Regions from separate parts of the Vreelandella titanicae genome, predicted to be linked through region 1. Evidence: predicted binding sites of a transcription regulator. Region 1 holds the regulator's gene; the other holds the start of a gene.
The links. Region 1 encodes FliA, which starts transcription of late flagellar genes. Its sites were predicted from a motif close to CTAAAGTTNNNNNNNNNNCNGCCGATA; they were not measured.
Positions count from the first base shown of each region.

Region 2: the regulator FliA is predicted to act here: its motif matches at 5,535-5,561, upstream of fliD (flagellar filament capping protein FliD).

Region 1 is NZ_CP059082.1:781,054-788,842, forward strand. It holds gene HZS52_RS03705 (sensor domain-containing diguanylate cyclase) at 1-1,611, opposite strand, end outside; gene HZS52_RS03710 (OmpA/MotB family protein) at 1,635-2,309, opposite strand; gene HZS52_RS03715 (motility protein A) at 2,315-3,136, opposite strand; gene HZS52_RS03720 (RNA polymerase sigma factor FliA) at 3,177-3,878, opposite strand; gene HZS52_RS03725 (flagellar protein FlhE) at 3,905-4,336, opposite strand; gene HZS52_RS03730 (C15 family peptidase) at 4,362-4,934, opposite strand; gene flhF (flagellar biosynthesis GTPase FlhF) at 4,931-7,114, opposite strand; gene flhA (flagellar biosynthesis protein FlhA) at 7,173-7,789, opposite strand, start outside.
Region 2 is NZ_CP059082.1:2,013,610-2,021,398, forward strand. It holds gene HZS52_RS09295 (YqhA family protein) at 1-506, shown strand, start outside; gene HZS52_RS09300 (serine hydrolase domain-containing protein) at 529-1,551, opposite strand; gene HZS52_RS09305 (hypothetical protein) at 1,972-2,358, opposite strand; gene HZS52_RS09310 (UDP-glucose dehydrogenase family protein) at 2,531-3,856, shown strand; gene fliD (flagellar filament capping protein FliD) at 4,018-5,424, shown strand; gene fliD (flagellar filament capping protein FliD) at 5,607-6,959, shown strand; gene HZS52_RS09325 (flagellin N-terminal helical domain-containing protein) at 7,131-7,789, shown strand, end outside.

The sequences.
Region 1 (7,789 bases):
CAAGGCAAAAGCGGCCGCATAGCGCCTGGCAGCCACCAGCTCTGCATTGATCGCTTCTTCGATGCGGTAACGGTTCCACACCTTGGTTAGAGGATCGAAATGGGCTAATTGCTCAAGACGTTGGTTGGCTTCGGCAAGGGCTTTGCGTTCGTGCTCCAGGTGCATATTCAGTGAGCTAATTTCATAGGCAGAAATCGCCAGCGTCAGGTCTTCCCCCAAGTCTACCGCCGCTAAGCGCTCTACCCGCAGCCACGCTTCACTTCTGCCGACTACCTCTTCAGACCAAGCAACCGATGGAGCCAATATCACGGCCGGTTTAGGGTTGGTTGTAGGCTGCATCGCCCAATACAGCGTTTCCACCTGCTCGGGGCGAAAAAAAATCAGCCAGGCGCGCTGGGTCGAACTCATTGGCAGCGGCACTGCTAGAGCCCCACACTGCTCGGGCATGGCTAGCGAAGCGGTTAACGTCTCTTTGCCGATTTCGCGCGTGCACCAAGGGCCGCTATGTACATGAGTTCTTTCCAGGCGCAGCACAAACTGGCTTATCGCTTCTGGAGTCGGCGTCACACCCGCTTGATAAGCGCCACCATTCACCCACAGCACCACGCCATGGGCGCGAAACAGCTTCATCCAGATAGCCGCCTGCTCATGAAGTAACTGTTGGGGACTTTGCGGCTCGCTGCGCGCTCGCGCACTGAGCACGAGGCTATCCTGAACCCGTTGTAGGTAGCGGGCTTCTTGACGCGCCCGTAGCAACAGCATGCGCTGGGTGGCCATTTGCACGAGGGTGCGAACGGCATCACGCACGGGGGGTTCAACCGAGTGCGGTGCTGGCGAATGGCAAAACACTAGACCCCATAAGCCAGTATCCCCCTGCATGGCCAAACTGAATGACCCACGCACCCCCAGGCGATTTAAATATCGCTGCCGCTCAGGGGCAGGGGCGCGTAAAAAGCTGCCGCTAAGGCTCACTCCCGAGTAGGCGGGAGTCAGCGTTTCAGGCGGCGCATCGACGTCTTCAATTAACCGAACGGGGTAATGTTGGTAACTTTTGCGTAAGGCGACAGGGAAGTCGCTTGAGGGGAAGCGCTGACCCAACAGCGAGGGCAGCTGGTTGCCCAGCGCTTCGGCAACCATTAAACCATGCCAATCACTGTCGAAATGGCACACGGTGACGCGATCATGGCCAGTGAGCTGTTGAATAGCGTTAACCAAGCAGTCGAGCAGCTCTTCCTGGTGGGTTGCGTCGGCTAAATGCATCAGCCGCTCATTGACTGTGCCAAGCAGGCGGCGCTTACCTTGGGGGTTGAGTGACTCAATCTCGACGATGACCTTCCCACCTGCTCGGTAAGCATAGAGCTGAAAACGCATGTTGCTATGCTTGGAACGAATAAACACCAGCGGGCCGGAGAGTTTCTGCTGCCCCTGCAACTCGCGGCGCACCCGCTGGCTTAGCCGTTTTCCTAACACATAGGCAAGAGTGTGCGGCCCATTTTCAGGGCGCTCAATACCGGTCAAGCGGGTTAAGTTGGTGCTACTGGCTTGAATGCGGCGACAATCGGCATCTAAAACCAGCAGAGCTCCAAACGACTGCAACCGCGGGTGGTACATGGACACAAACGTGGCCTCGCAATCTATTCACCCTCGACCTGCTGCCTTAGCAACAACTCTACGCGACGGTTGGCAGCTCGGCCCTCCGCCGTTGCGTTCGGTTCCATGGGTTGGGTGTCGGCATAACCGACGGCCCGCATACGAGAGATATTGAATCCTTGGCGCTCTAAATGCCTCACCACAGCGATAGCCCGCGCTGATGAAAGCTCCCAATTAGAGGGGAAGCGGGCCGTTGAAATAGGCACGCTGTCGGTGTGGCCTTCTACCGAAATCTGACCGTCAAAACGGGTCAGCACATCGATAAGGCTTTCTACCACCTCTTGCCCACGGGAAGTCAGTACAGCTTGACCGCTGGGAAATAAAAGGCTGGTATCAATACGTAACGTGACCCCTTCACTCCCTTGCGAAACACTGACACCGGGGATGTCGAGCCCATCAAACTGCGGCTGAACCCCTGAATGGCGGGGCTGAATACCAGTGGCTAGAGACGCCAGCGGCAATGATGATACAGCGCTAGCCGAGCGCATGAAAGCAGTATCAGCCGCCTCACCGCCTCCCGGCGGTGTCAGTGAAAGCAGCAGCACAAAGAGCGTGATTAGCAGCGTCAGCACATCCAAATAGCTGGTTAGCCAACCCTCGTCACCATCGCCTGGCGACGGCGTCATTTCCAGTGCGTGGCGCGTATCACGGTCAAGCATCTGGCCTACCCCTTCGCCGCCGCACTAACCGACGAATCAGGCCTTGGTTTGACGCTGTTATCACGGATCTCATCGTGATAGTTAGCTACAAACGAGTTGAGGGTCTCTTCAATAAACGACGGCAGGCGGCGCTTGGTAATCAGCGAAATACCTTCCAGCACCATGTTCATGGTAATCAGCCGCTCTTCGGTGCGGCGCTCGAGTTTCACCGCAATCGGCTTAAACACCAAGTTGGCGAGTAAAATGCCGTAGAAGGTGGTGAGCAGGGCCACCGCCATGCGCGGGCCGATCACCTGCAGGTCGCCTGCGTCCATGACTTCCAGCATATTGACCAGCCCCACCAGGGTGCCGATCATGCCAAATGCGGGTGCATAGGTGGCCATGGTACGGAATATTTGTGCCTCGGCATGCTCACGCGCTTTAAGACGGGCAATGCGCCAACGCAGCATGTCAAAAATTTCATCCTCTTTGGTGTTGGCAATGACCAGTTGGATCCCGGTACGCAAAAACGGGTTTCGGGTATGCTCCAACTCGCGCTCGACCGCACGTACATCGCCCTTAAACCAGAGTCGCGACATATCCACCAATTCGCGGATATCGTCACGCATATAGGTATTTTCGCGCCGGAATACCAAGCCCACCAACCGTACGACGCGGAGCACCTCTTTCAGCGGATAGCTGATAAAGGTTGCCGCTAGGGTACCGGTCACCACAATGGCCAAACCCGGCAAATTGATAAAACTTTCAGGGGACTCTGCGGTGAAAAACAGCACGCTCACCAACAGTAGTATGCTGGCAAATATGCCTATCAGCGTCGAAGGGTTCATCCACGGCTCCTTGCCGGTCACAAGTGAGTAAAAAGAGGTGTTATGCCGAGTCGTGTAAACGCGCGCGTAAGCGGCTGACGGCTTGGCTGTGCAGTTGTGAAACGCGTGACTCCGTGACACCCAACACAGCCCCTACTTCCTTAAGGTTGAGTTCTTCTTGGTAGTACAGAGCCATTAGCAGCTTTTCACGCTCTGGCAGCGCTTCAATTGCCTCAATCAACGTTTGTCGTTGCTGGCCGTCTAGCAACTGCTCGAACGGTGAATTAGCCAATTCATTATTGCTAGGCTCGCCACCGTCGGCCACCAGCTCTTCAAACGGCAACAGTTGACCACTGTTGGTGTCGTTGAGGAGCTGCTGATACTCACTCAACGGCATTTCAAGGTGTTGGGCGATTTCGTTCTCTTCTGGTGCCCGTCCGAGCTGTTGCTCTAATTGACGAACGGCACTGTCAACCGCTCGCGCTGAGCGGCGCACGCTGCGGGGCAACCAGTCGCGGGTACGTAATTCATCCATCATTGCACCGCGAATACGCTGACTGGCAAACGTCGCGAACGTTGCCCCCTGGGTGGCATCGAAGCGCCCCAGCGCTTCCAGCAGCCCTACCATCCCGGCTTGAATAAGGTCGTCGAGCTCAATACTGGCTGGCAAACGGACCTGAAGCGTCAAGGCCTGACGTCGTACCAGTGGCATGTATTGCGTCAACAGCTCACTCTGTTTGATCCTGCCTTGTGCTGTGTACATCCTCTCGCCTCGCGTCTATCCAGCCTTCACTGATAGTTCACAATCATTTGCAGCCCCTGGACACGAACAGGCCGCTGCCCCGGACGTAAAGCGAAGCGAAAATGCAACGGCGCATCCGCGGCAAACCCCGCCAGGGCAGTGGTAGTCCCCCGCATGCCAGCTAACGCAACGCACTGCTCAGGATGGCACAGCCAAGCGTTTAATAACGCACCAGGGGGATATTGAAACTGCCAATGAATACGCCCGAGCTGTGCTGACTCCACATTGTTAGCAGCAGCAGGTGGGGTAGCGTTTTGGCTAGCGCTTGACCGATCACTCATCGCTACCATCAGACCTGGTATCTGGCTGCTCCAGCTACCGGGTGTCGCCTGGGCGTTTCCCGTTACCCCTGCTAGTAGACACCCTGTCAGCAGTACTGGGCTCAGTAGCAGTCTCCCTCTTAATAGCCAGCTTAGCATGCTTGGTCTCCTCGGCAGAGTGCGCTCATCGTGCAAGTACCAACAGCTCCATATTTAAGTAGTAATCAGCTGCCTCACGCAAGTTATTGAGCAACCCTTGACGCGGCAAGTGCGGCTCGTGGAGCGCCAGCAAACGGCGCGGCCCGCCACGCTCATGTAGTTGACGCAAGGTACGGAACATGGAAGCAAAGGTATCGGCATCGCTACTGATCCACAGTGCCCAACGGCTGTATTGATCGCAAAGTTGGGCTAGGTCGGCCGTTTCGGCCATGACGATATGAATATCCCAATCCTCAGGATCACCGGCCCAGCTTCGACCTAACGTCGACCACTGCCCTAATCGTGCTTTAACCTTGTTCACCTGGGCTGCACCACTACCCGGTAGTCCGACCACAATAAGCGGAATTTTGGGCCGGTGCGCTACCACCGTTGCTGGCTCTTCCACCGCTGCAGCTGTCGGCTTTAACAGAGAGCTAGGCTGTTCAGATTCCGGCACGTGTTCTGCCGCCGCAACATCAACTGTACCCTCAGCTTGCTGCTGTTGGCGCTGCAGGTTTGCCCACTTGCGTAGACCCGATGCTTGATCCTGTTCGCTCACGCCACGCCCTCTCGACTAACACTGCCCATTTGACGAATCGCATCTCGTGCCATAAAGGCGTAGACCAGTGCATCAAGCATGCCGGTATCGCGGCGGCGACGGCTGTTGCCTAATAGGTTGAGCAGATCGCCACGCAGCGTCTGCGCCTCCTCATCATCAGCAACATCGAGATGCCCGGCGACCGATGCCACACCGCTGGCCATCAATAGGCGAACTTCAGCATTTAGATCCCCGCTATCGGCCTCTTTTAACTGCTGCCACGCGCGACGCGTCAAGGCGGCCAAGCCTTCGCTTTGCAGCTGGGTTAACAGCAGTGAGAGCACCTCTGCTCCTAGCCGAGCGGGGGTAAGCCAGTAGCGGCGCGCCACTACTTTGGCGCTTTCCGGATCGCGAACTTCACCGAACCAGGCGAGTAGCGCCGTGCCGCTGGCGTCCTCGACTTCGGCGTAGGCAGTCCACAGTTGCACCGATTGGCCACGAAAACGCACGCCCACATGGTGCGTTAGCACACTGTCACTAAATAGCTGGCGGATAGATTGACGTTCGTGGTGAAAGCGTAACCGATGACTGGGGGCCACTTGGCTGACCCAGGTCAAGTGCTCGGCTTCCAGCCACGCTAGTGCATCCGGTTCAGGGAAGCGCGGTAGTAAGTGCACCGCAACGCCGCTCGATGCCGACAGAGCGGCTAAGCGTGGCTGCCACCCTGCGGCGTGGCGATGCTGCAGCCAGGGTAGCGCCAGCCAGGCACCATCCGTGTCCAGGCCAATGTCCGGCATTGCCCAGTCGCAGCCGCGCTCATTGCGCCGCGGAAACCACGCCATCCCTAAGGTGGTCTTTGCCGCTGGATAACCGGCAAGTAATGCATCCAAATGTGTTTCCTGCAAACGACTAGGCAGCGAAGCTAGGTTCCAGATCTCTTCTAATTCCGCAAACCCCGTGACGCGTTGGCGCAACCTCGCCAGTAGCGACGACAAACGACGCCCTTGGCCCAGGACATCCCGCGACCAGCGCGGCATTCCCATCGGCGCATCGGCACTTTGCACCCGTTCACGCTGAGGTGTCGCGGTACTCAGCGCTTGATCCACTAGCGCATCGGGGGCGGCAAGGGCCATATCTTCGGGCACCTGCTGGCCATTAGAACCAAACAGTACGCGCATCCCGTGACGCATAATAATATCTAACACTGGAGCCAGACGTCCCGCCTCATCCTGTTTGGTGATAATGCAATCATCTAACTCTGCGCCCGCCGCCCGCGCGGCCTGACGGTAGCGCAGCACCACTTCTTCGAGGGTTTCCGGTTGGCTGGCAGCATTGAGTAGCAGCACCAAACGTACCCGCGAGCGTCCGCCTTGCAGGTGGGCAATCTGCTCTATCACCCGCTGGTCACGCTGACTCATGCCTACGGTGTCGATAATTACCCACTGCTTGCCCTGCAGGCGGCCCAGCAAATCGTCGATGGGCTGTTCGGCATCCAAGGCGTACATCGGGGTATCCAGCAGGCGCGCATAAATGCGCAACTGCTCATGGGCACCAATCCGGAAGCTGTCGGTGGTAACCAGCGCTACCGGGCGCGTGCCGTGGCGCATCACAAAACGAGCGGCCAGCTTGGCGGTGGTGGTGGTTTTACCTACCCCCGTTGGCCCCACCAGAGCAACAATGCCTGTTTGGTCGAAAAAGCTTGCTTCATCGTTGAGTACGCACAGGCGATCCATTAACTGCTGTCGCAGCCACTGCAGTGGGGCTTCGCTATCGCCGTCTAACCTGGTTAGCGATGCAGGTAACCCTGCCAGCAGCTCATCGGCAATTTCGCTGCTAAAACCCACATTCCATAGCAGTTGGCGCAGCCGCGCAGCCGTTCCGGAGGGCTCTGCTGGCGATGGTGAAGCCGCATGGGTTGACTGGCTGTTTGCCAGCAGCGCTCGCATATCCTGCATTTCGCGCAGTAAGCGCTCGCTCATCGCCTGCATGGGGTCTTGCGCTGAAGGTGCTGTCGGCGTTTCGGGTGGTGCAGGTTCTGGTGAGGGTTCAAAGTGGTCAATGGCTTCATCCGCCATCGCTAAAATTTCAACGCCCCCTTCGGTACGCCGATTTGCGACAATCAAGGCGTCTTCACCGAGCGTTTCACGCACTTGGCGCATCACATCACGACTATTGGCTCCCACGAAACGTCTAACGCTCATGATTTACCCTTGCCTGTTCTGAAAATGGACGACGCTAGCCTATCACGGCGTGCCATCTTTAACGTCCGCCGACCACTGTGGTCACTCTTAATGTGCGATCGTCGGGAATTTCAGCCTGGGACAGTACCGACATATGGCGTAACCGGCGGCGTAAGAAGCGCGATAGCACCGCCCTTAGCGAATGTTGCACGACCAGCACCGGCGGCTCGCCGGAACTTTCGTGACGCTCCAGCGCCTGCTGGGCCTGGGTCATCAGCGTTTCTGCCAACCCGGGCTCCATGGCGCCGTTGCCATTCATGGCCTGTACCAGCACTTGTTCCAGTTGAGCATCCAGCCCCATGACATTGAGTGTCTCCTGCCCCGCAAACCACTGCTGGACAATGGCGCGCCCCAGCGAGACTCGCACCAGCGCCGTCAGCTCATTAGGATCTTTTTGCTGTGTGGCGTACTCGGCCAGGGTATCGAGAATAGTGCGCATGTCGCGGATAGAGACATCTTCGTCGAGCAGGTTTTGCAAGATACGCTGCAGTACCGTCAAGGAAATAGCTTTGGGGATCACCTCTTCGACCAACGCTTTTTGATCATCGCCCATTTTATCCAGCAACTTCTGTACTTCCTGACGGCCCAGCATCTCGGGTGAATGACGGTGCAACAAGTGGTTCAAGTGGGTCGCTA
Region 2 (7,789 bases), 1.2 Mb from region 1:
GGGAGCGACGCATTGAAACGGCGCTGTGGAATTCGCGCTTTTTGGTCATGCTGGCGGTCGTGCCCAGCTTATTGGGTTCATTGATGCTGTTTATCGTCGGTACCGTGGATATTTTCAAGGTAGTCGCCGACGTGATGGGTTACTACCTATTGGGTGGCACCCAGGACATTCACGACAGCCTGGTGCCCGATATCATCATTGCGGTGGACATCTATCTGATTGCCATCGTATTGCTGATTTTCGGCTTAGGCGTTTACCGACTGTTTGTCTCCCGTATTGACCAAGCCGAAGCGAGTAATCTGCGCCACCCGTTTAACGTCGCTTCATTAGACCAACTGAAAGATAAAATCGCCCGGGTGGTGATTCTAGCGGTGATCATTGAGTTTTTCCGCGCCGTGGTGGATATCCGTTTTGCCACGCCCCTGGAAGCCATCTACTTAGCGCTTTCAGTGCTGGCGCTGGCCGCCGCGCTCTACTTGATGAGCCTAGGCCATAAAGGCGAGTAAGCGCACCCGCGACTTGGCTGTGCTACTCGTCATTTTCAGCTAACAAACCTTCTACCAGCCTGTTTAACCGCTGCTGGAACTGCCCGCCCGGCGAGGGTGGGTTAGGGTCTGAGGTGATCACTACAGTCATCTCACGTTCTGGAATAACGTAAAGCGCCTGACCGCCATAGCCACGCCCGTAGTACACGTCTTCGCCTGCCAACTGCGTAATAAACCAACCATAGCCGTATCCGTCGCCAGTCCAGCGCGATGTACCGCGCGGCTGCCATGATTCTTCCACCCAACCTTCCGGCAGAACGCGGTGCTTGTCTCCTGCCTCATTAACCACGATGCCATCATTTCGATACAGCTCGCCCACCTCTATCAGTGCTCGTGGCGAGAGCTGCATATCATTGCCGCCAAAGTAGATCCCTTGGGGGTCGCGTAGCCAGGGGCGAATGGTGATATTAAGCGGATCACCCAATAGGCGCTGGGCAAGGGAATGGGTCGTCTCGCCGCTGGCGTGGGTGAGTGCGGCGGAAAGTAGATGGCTGGTGCCGGTGGAGTAGAGCATCTGCCCACCCGGCTCATCCACGAATGGGCGCGTCATCGCATCGTTCACCCAGTTGGCGCTGGCCACCCAGGCGCCATAGTTGCTGCCAGAAGTGCGCTCAAGCCCCGCCTGCTGGGCGAGCAGGTGCGCCACGGTAATGTCACCAACTTGTGGATCAATACCGCTAGGTAGATGTTCGCCAAACAGCTCCATCATGGGTTGATCAGTTGATTCAATGATGCCTGCTTCAATCGCCGCACCCGTAATGGCAGCCAGCACCGTTTTGGACAGCGACTTAATATTGGCAGGCGACGCCACCCCTGGCCCACCTTGGTGAAGCTCGTGGATAATCTCACCGTCGTAGGCCACTACCACGCTGTGCACGCGGTTAAGCTGGCGGGTTTGCCGCTCTAGCGTTTGGAGTGTGTTTGCAGAAGGTTCATTAGCGGCTGCATAGGCGGTGGGTAACAACGAAGTAACAGCAAACGAAACAAGCAAAGCAGTAGCGCGCATCGCAACACCTTCGGTATAAGTGGCAAAGGTTCGAGGTTTAGAAGTAGCAGAGGTTCCACAGCATAAGCACAGCCACTTTCTAAGAGGGAAATGCAGCGACATTACGCAAAAGCAGGAAAAGCCTGCTAGGCTGGAGGTGTTGGCTAATGGGTAAGCAAGCCTTTGATTTCCCTAAAACGCAATAAGCAAGGAGTGCCCTATGCGTAATATTATCTACATTATTGGCCTTATCGTGGTTGTGCTGTTCATTCTGTCAATGCTAGGCCTACGCTAAGCTACATAGAACTAGGTCTTATAGGGCCAGGCTTTAAAAATGAGCCTGAGGAACATAAGACCAAGCAAAAAACGCCCAAAGCTTTCGCTTATGGGCGTTTTTTTTTGACCAGCTGTTTAGGGCGGTAATGCTTGGCGACTAAGGGATTAGGCGCAGTCAGCGGCCCCTTGACCAAACATATCAAACATCAATTCGCGGCCAAGGCAGGTTAATACGAAACGACCATACTCATTAAAGGTTGCTGCTTCACTGGCTTCCATCACCTGTTGGCAGGATGCCCAGGTGGGCGCGGTAGAACTAAGTGCCGATAATTCACGGCGGGCTAAGCCACGCTGGGGAAGGGTAATGGTTTCGAGCACATGACCATTGTCGTAGAGCAGCTCAGCGGCAATCGATAAACACTGGCGAAGGCTACGTTGAACGTTTGCAGCGGTCGATGGCCCATAAGGCGCTTTTAAAGGGCGTTCTTTAGTCAGCTCGGGCGTCATAAAGCCCGGAGGCGTAGTGTCTGGATGTGTAGTTTCTGGAGGCATCGTGTGTTCTCCTGCGGTCAGCACCAAGTCGGGCTTGTTGCAGCGCATTATAAACCAAGGTCGATGTTAGACCAAGGTCTATAATTTAGAGAAGATCTCCCGCTATTGAACTCATCAACGGTAGGTCAATGTGCTACGCTCGCTACCACGTATTTTAGCGAGTTAATAAGTCATGCATATCAGTGTATTCGGAACCGGTTATGTCGGCCTTGTCGCAGGCGCCTGTTTAGCCGATGTTGGGCATCAAGTCACCTGTATGGATGTTAACGCTGATCGGATTGATCAGCTTAATGGCGGAGAGGTGCCGATTTTTGAGCCAGGGCTAAGCACTATCGTTGCCCACAACGTGGCAGCTGGCCGTTTACGCTTTACTACCGACGCTGCCCAAGCGGTAACCGATGGCGAATTGCTGTTTATCGCCGTGGGAACGCCGCCCGATGAAGATGGCAGTGCCGACTTGCGCTATGTGCTAGAGGTGGCGCGCACGATCGGCCAGCATATGGATAGCTATAAGCTGGTGATTGATAAATCTACCGTGCCGGTGGGCACCGCGGAAAAAGTCCACGCCGTTATCAGCGATGTGCTCGAACAGCGCGGTGCATCACTCGAATTCGATGTGTGTTCGAACCCTGAGTTTATGAAGGAGGGGGCGGCGATCGAAGACTTTACCCGTGGCGCGCGGATTATCGTTGGCACGGAAAGCGAGCGGGTAAAAGCGCATATGCAAGAGTGCTACGCCCCCTATAACCGCAACCACGAAAAGCTGATGTTTATGAGCGTGCGGGCCGCAGAGCTGACCAAATACGCCGCCAATGCCATGCTCGCCACCAAAATCAGCTTTATGAACGAGATCGCCAATCTTGCTGAACGACTCGAAGTGGACGTTGAAGACGTGCGCCGAGGGATTGGCAGCGACCCACGCATTGGCTACCACTTTATATACCCTGGCTGCGGCTACGGCGGCTCCTGCTTCCCCAAAGATGTCCAGGCGTTAGAGCGTGCCGCGCGCCAATTAGGCTATACGCCGGAACTGCTCAGCGCTGTCGAGTCAGTGAATTTACGCCAAAAGCAAACCCTGTTCACAAAACTGCAAGATAGTTTAGGCAATCTAAGCGGTAAGACCATTGCAGTATGGGGCTTGGCCTTTAAACCCAACACGGATGATATGCGTGAAGCCCCAAGCCGCACGTTAATGGAAGCACTCTGGCAAGCGGGCGCTAAGGTGCAGGCGTTTGATCCCGAAGCCATAGCAGAATGCCGACGCATTTACGGGGAGCGGGATGACCTGATGCTAGCAGGCGACCGGATTCAGGCAGTGAAAGGTGCCGATGCTTTGGTTATCTGCACCGAATGGAAAGAGTTTCGCAGTGTCGATTTTGATTGGCTAGCCGACCAGTTGGCTGAAAAAGTCGTCATCGATGGACGTAATTTGTATGCGCCAAGCGCCGTTAAAGAAGCGGGGCTGCGTTACATTGGGGTTGGGCGGAAGAACAGCTAAAAGGGGAATCTATTATTTTGATTTTTCTTATTAATTGGCGATGGCTGTTACGTTTCATTACTTTTAATAACGTCTTGACACGAAAAAAGAAGAAGAATATTTAAGTTATTCTTCACCTAGCCGAGGTTTTAAGGTAATCGTATTAAAAACAGTGCTACGTATTGCTTAATGAAGGAACGCGAATCGTAGCTACATGTATTCAAAAAAGGCATTGGTTTATGGCTGCTATTACATCACTAGGCATCGGTTCTGGTTTGGATCTGAATGGCTTGCTGGAGCAATTAAAAACGGCAGAACAAGCAAAGCTTGAGCCTATTGCGGAACAGCTCCAGTCTGAAGATACGAAAATATCTGCCTATGGTAAGTTGCAAAGCGCGCTTGAGCAGTTTCAAAGCTCAGCCGAAGCACTCAATGATGGGGCGTCATTCGAGAGCCTAACAACCAATGTAGAAGGCAGTGCTGTTGGCGCTGTTAGCAGCAATGAGGCCCAGCCAGGTCAGTACGAAGTACAGGTCGGCCAGTTAGCTACAGCCAGTAGCCTAGTAACAGAGCGTTTGGAAACAGCAGACGAAAGCATAGTGACTGGGGAGCAGTCATTAACCTTTACTCTTGCTGACGGAGCTATGGATCCCATTACCATTGCCGATGGCAGTTCCCTTGAAGATATGCGTGATGCTATCAATCAACAGAGTGATGGCCGCTTAAGCGCCTCTATTATCAACGACGGTGAAGGGTATCGTCTTGCAGTAAATTCGACGGAAACGGGTGCGGACGCGAGTATTGAAAGCACAAACTTTTCAGACATTCTTGCTGGCGATGTACAAACGACTGATGCCCAGGTAGTTCAAGCGGGTCAGGATGCAGAGTTTAACGTCAATGGAATTGACATTGTCAGCCCTACCAATCAAGTGGAAGGCGCTATTCAAGGCATTACCCTGAACTTATCTGAGGCGGGTGCAACAAGCACAGTCAGCGTTGAGCAAGATAGTGAAGCTATCCGCGAGCAGGTCACGGCCTTTGTTGATGACTTCAACACGCTCAAGGACACCATTACCAGCTTGACAGCGTTTGACGAAGAGACTGGGCAGGCGGCGGGGTTGAACGCCGATGCCACGACTCGTGCGGTTGAACGAGAGCTTCGTCAAACAATTAGCAGTGTTGTCGGCGGCGATGGCTTTAGCGTGTTGTCGGATGTAGGAATTTCGCTTCAAGTAGACGGCAAGCTGGAGATTGACGAAGATAAATTAGATAGCATTGTTGCTAATCAGCCAGATCAGCTAGCCAATTTTTTTGCAGGCGATAGCGAAGAGGGTGGCATGGCAGGGCAAATAGCCTCATCGCTTGAAAGCTTGGTTGGAACAGGTGGCCGTCTTGAAAGTGCCGTTGATTCGTCTGAGAGTCGCTTTGCTTCGTTAGAAGACCGATATGCGACAACGGAAAGCCGTATCGAACAAACCGTTGAGCGTTATCGCACGCAGTTTCAAGCGATGGACAGCATGGTAGCTCAAATGAACTCAACCAGTGCTTATCTGACCCAGCAGTTTGCAGCGCTTGATCAGCAAAGTTAAAATTAGCCTGATAAACCAGCTAAATTAATAGATTACAAGATGCCCTGCACTATGTGCTGGGCATTTTTCTTTGCAATGCTTTAAAAACAGCTTAAAAAAAGGCATTACCTCTAAAGTTTGTTCCTCCGCAGCCGATAGATTACCTAGACACCTTTCTCTACTTCTTATAAGGAATGAGCCCCATGGCATCGATCACAGCACTCGGTGTAGGTTCTGGATTGGATCTTTCAGGTTTGGTGGATCAGCTAAAAGCGGCCGAACAGCAAAAGCTTGTGCCTATTCTAGAGCAGAAAAGCGCTCAGCAAACCAAGATTTCTGCCTATGGGCGCCTAGAGTCAGCAATGGATAGGGTGCAAACCTCTATTGCTGCGCTGAACGATGCCGCTACATTTAAGCAGCAAAAAAGCACCGTGATGGGCGATGGCGTATTGGCGACCACAGGCGAAACCGCTAACGCAGGGCGCTATGAAGTCACCGTTACCCAATTGGCACGCGCAGGCAGCGCTGCTTCCAACAGTGTAGCGCTAGACCAAGAGCTAACAGCCGCCGATGCGACACTAACGCTTAACTTTGGTGCTGGCGGAACACAAACAAGCTACGATGTTGCTATTTCAGCGGGCAGTACGCTGGCGGATGTCCGTGACCAGATCAATGCGGATAAAGAGTCTGGTGTCACTGCTTCTATCGTTAATGATGGCACTGGATACCGCTTAGCGCTGAGCTCAAAAGAGACGGGCCAAAATGCTTCACTGGAGGGTTTCTCAGGCTTAGCATCGCTGACCATGGATGCAGCCACCCAGCGTTCAGGTCAGGACGCTGAGCTGAATGTTAATGGCATTGCTATCACCAGTAAAACCAACCGGGTTGAAGAGGCCATTCAGGGCGTAACGCTTGATCTCACAGAGGCCTCTGGAGACCCCGTTACGCTGGTAATCGAGCGTGATGAAGCATCGCTGAGAGAAGCTATTGACGACTTCGTTAGTAACTACAACGAAATGAAATCCACCGTTGGTCGAATGACCGCCTACAACGGCGAAGGCGAAACGTCTGGCGAACTAATTGGCGACCGCACCGTGCGTACCATTGAAGACCGACTACGCCGGGATATTACTGACAACCTCGGCACCGGCGATATTTCACGCCTTTCACAACTGGGCATCGCCATTGATGAGAAGGGGCGATTAAAGGTCGATGAGGATAAGTTGGACGATGCGGTGGCCAACAACCCAGAGGGGCTATCTGCCTTCTTTGCGGGCGAAACCGAAGAAGGCGGCTTTGCGGGGCGCTTAAACGCCACGCTTGAAGGCATTACGGCAGAAAACGGCATCATTCAAAGCTCAGTGACTAGTGCTGAGCAGCGGGTTGACAGCCTAGATGTGCGCAAGCTGCGTATGGAGGCAAGTATCGAGCGAAGCACAGAGCGTTACCGCAAGCAGTTTGGGCAATTGGATGGCTTGATCGCCCAAATGAACTCAATGAGCAGCTACCTCTCCCAGCAGTTCAGCATGCTGGGTAATATGCAGAACAGCAATTAAGAGAGTAGTTCAGAGCGCAGTTGAAAGGGCAGTTGAAATAGTTACAGTGAATTACATAAAAAAGCGTATTTTTTCTAAAGAATTTGGCGGGCCTGCCGTTAATTAATATAACGGCGACGCAAGCGCCGCTAAGCAGGCCACAAGGCCAGTTAATCTTCGAGGAGCACTCACATGTCTGTAATCAACACTAACATTACGGCCCTGATTGGCCAGAACAACCTTTCCAACTCTCAGTCTATGCTGGCTAAAGCGCAAGAGCGTTTGTCTTCAGGCTTGCGTATTAACAGCGCCGCTGACGATGCTGCTGGCCAGGCCATCGCCAACAAAATGACTGCTCAGATTAAAGGCATGGATCAGGCTAGCCGTAATGCAAGCGACGGTATCTCTCTGGTACAGACCATGGAAGGCGGCCTTGACCAAGTCAACGACAATATGCAGCGTATTCGTGAGCTAGCGGTACAGGGTGCCAACGACACCAACACTGCAGATGATCGCGCAGCCATTGAAACCGAAATCAATGAGCGTTTAGCTGAAATCGATCGTGTGGCTGGTAGCAATAACTTCAACGGCACTAGCCTGCTGAACTCTGGTGGCGCTAGCTTAAGTATTCAGGTTGGTTCTAATACTAACGCTGAAGATGTTATTACCGTGGACACAGTTAATGCGACTACAGTGGGTCTTGGCCTAGTATCGGGATCAAGCGGCTCTCTTGCGGTCTCTGGTGGTGCTACAGTAATTGACGGTTCTGGAGCTTCTGGTGCAGTTACGCATGATGATTTCCAGAACATAATTGATGCCGTCGATGCATCTACAGAGTCACTGGATACCAG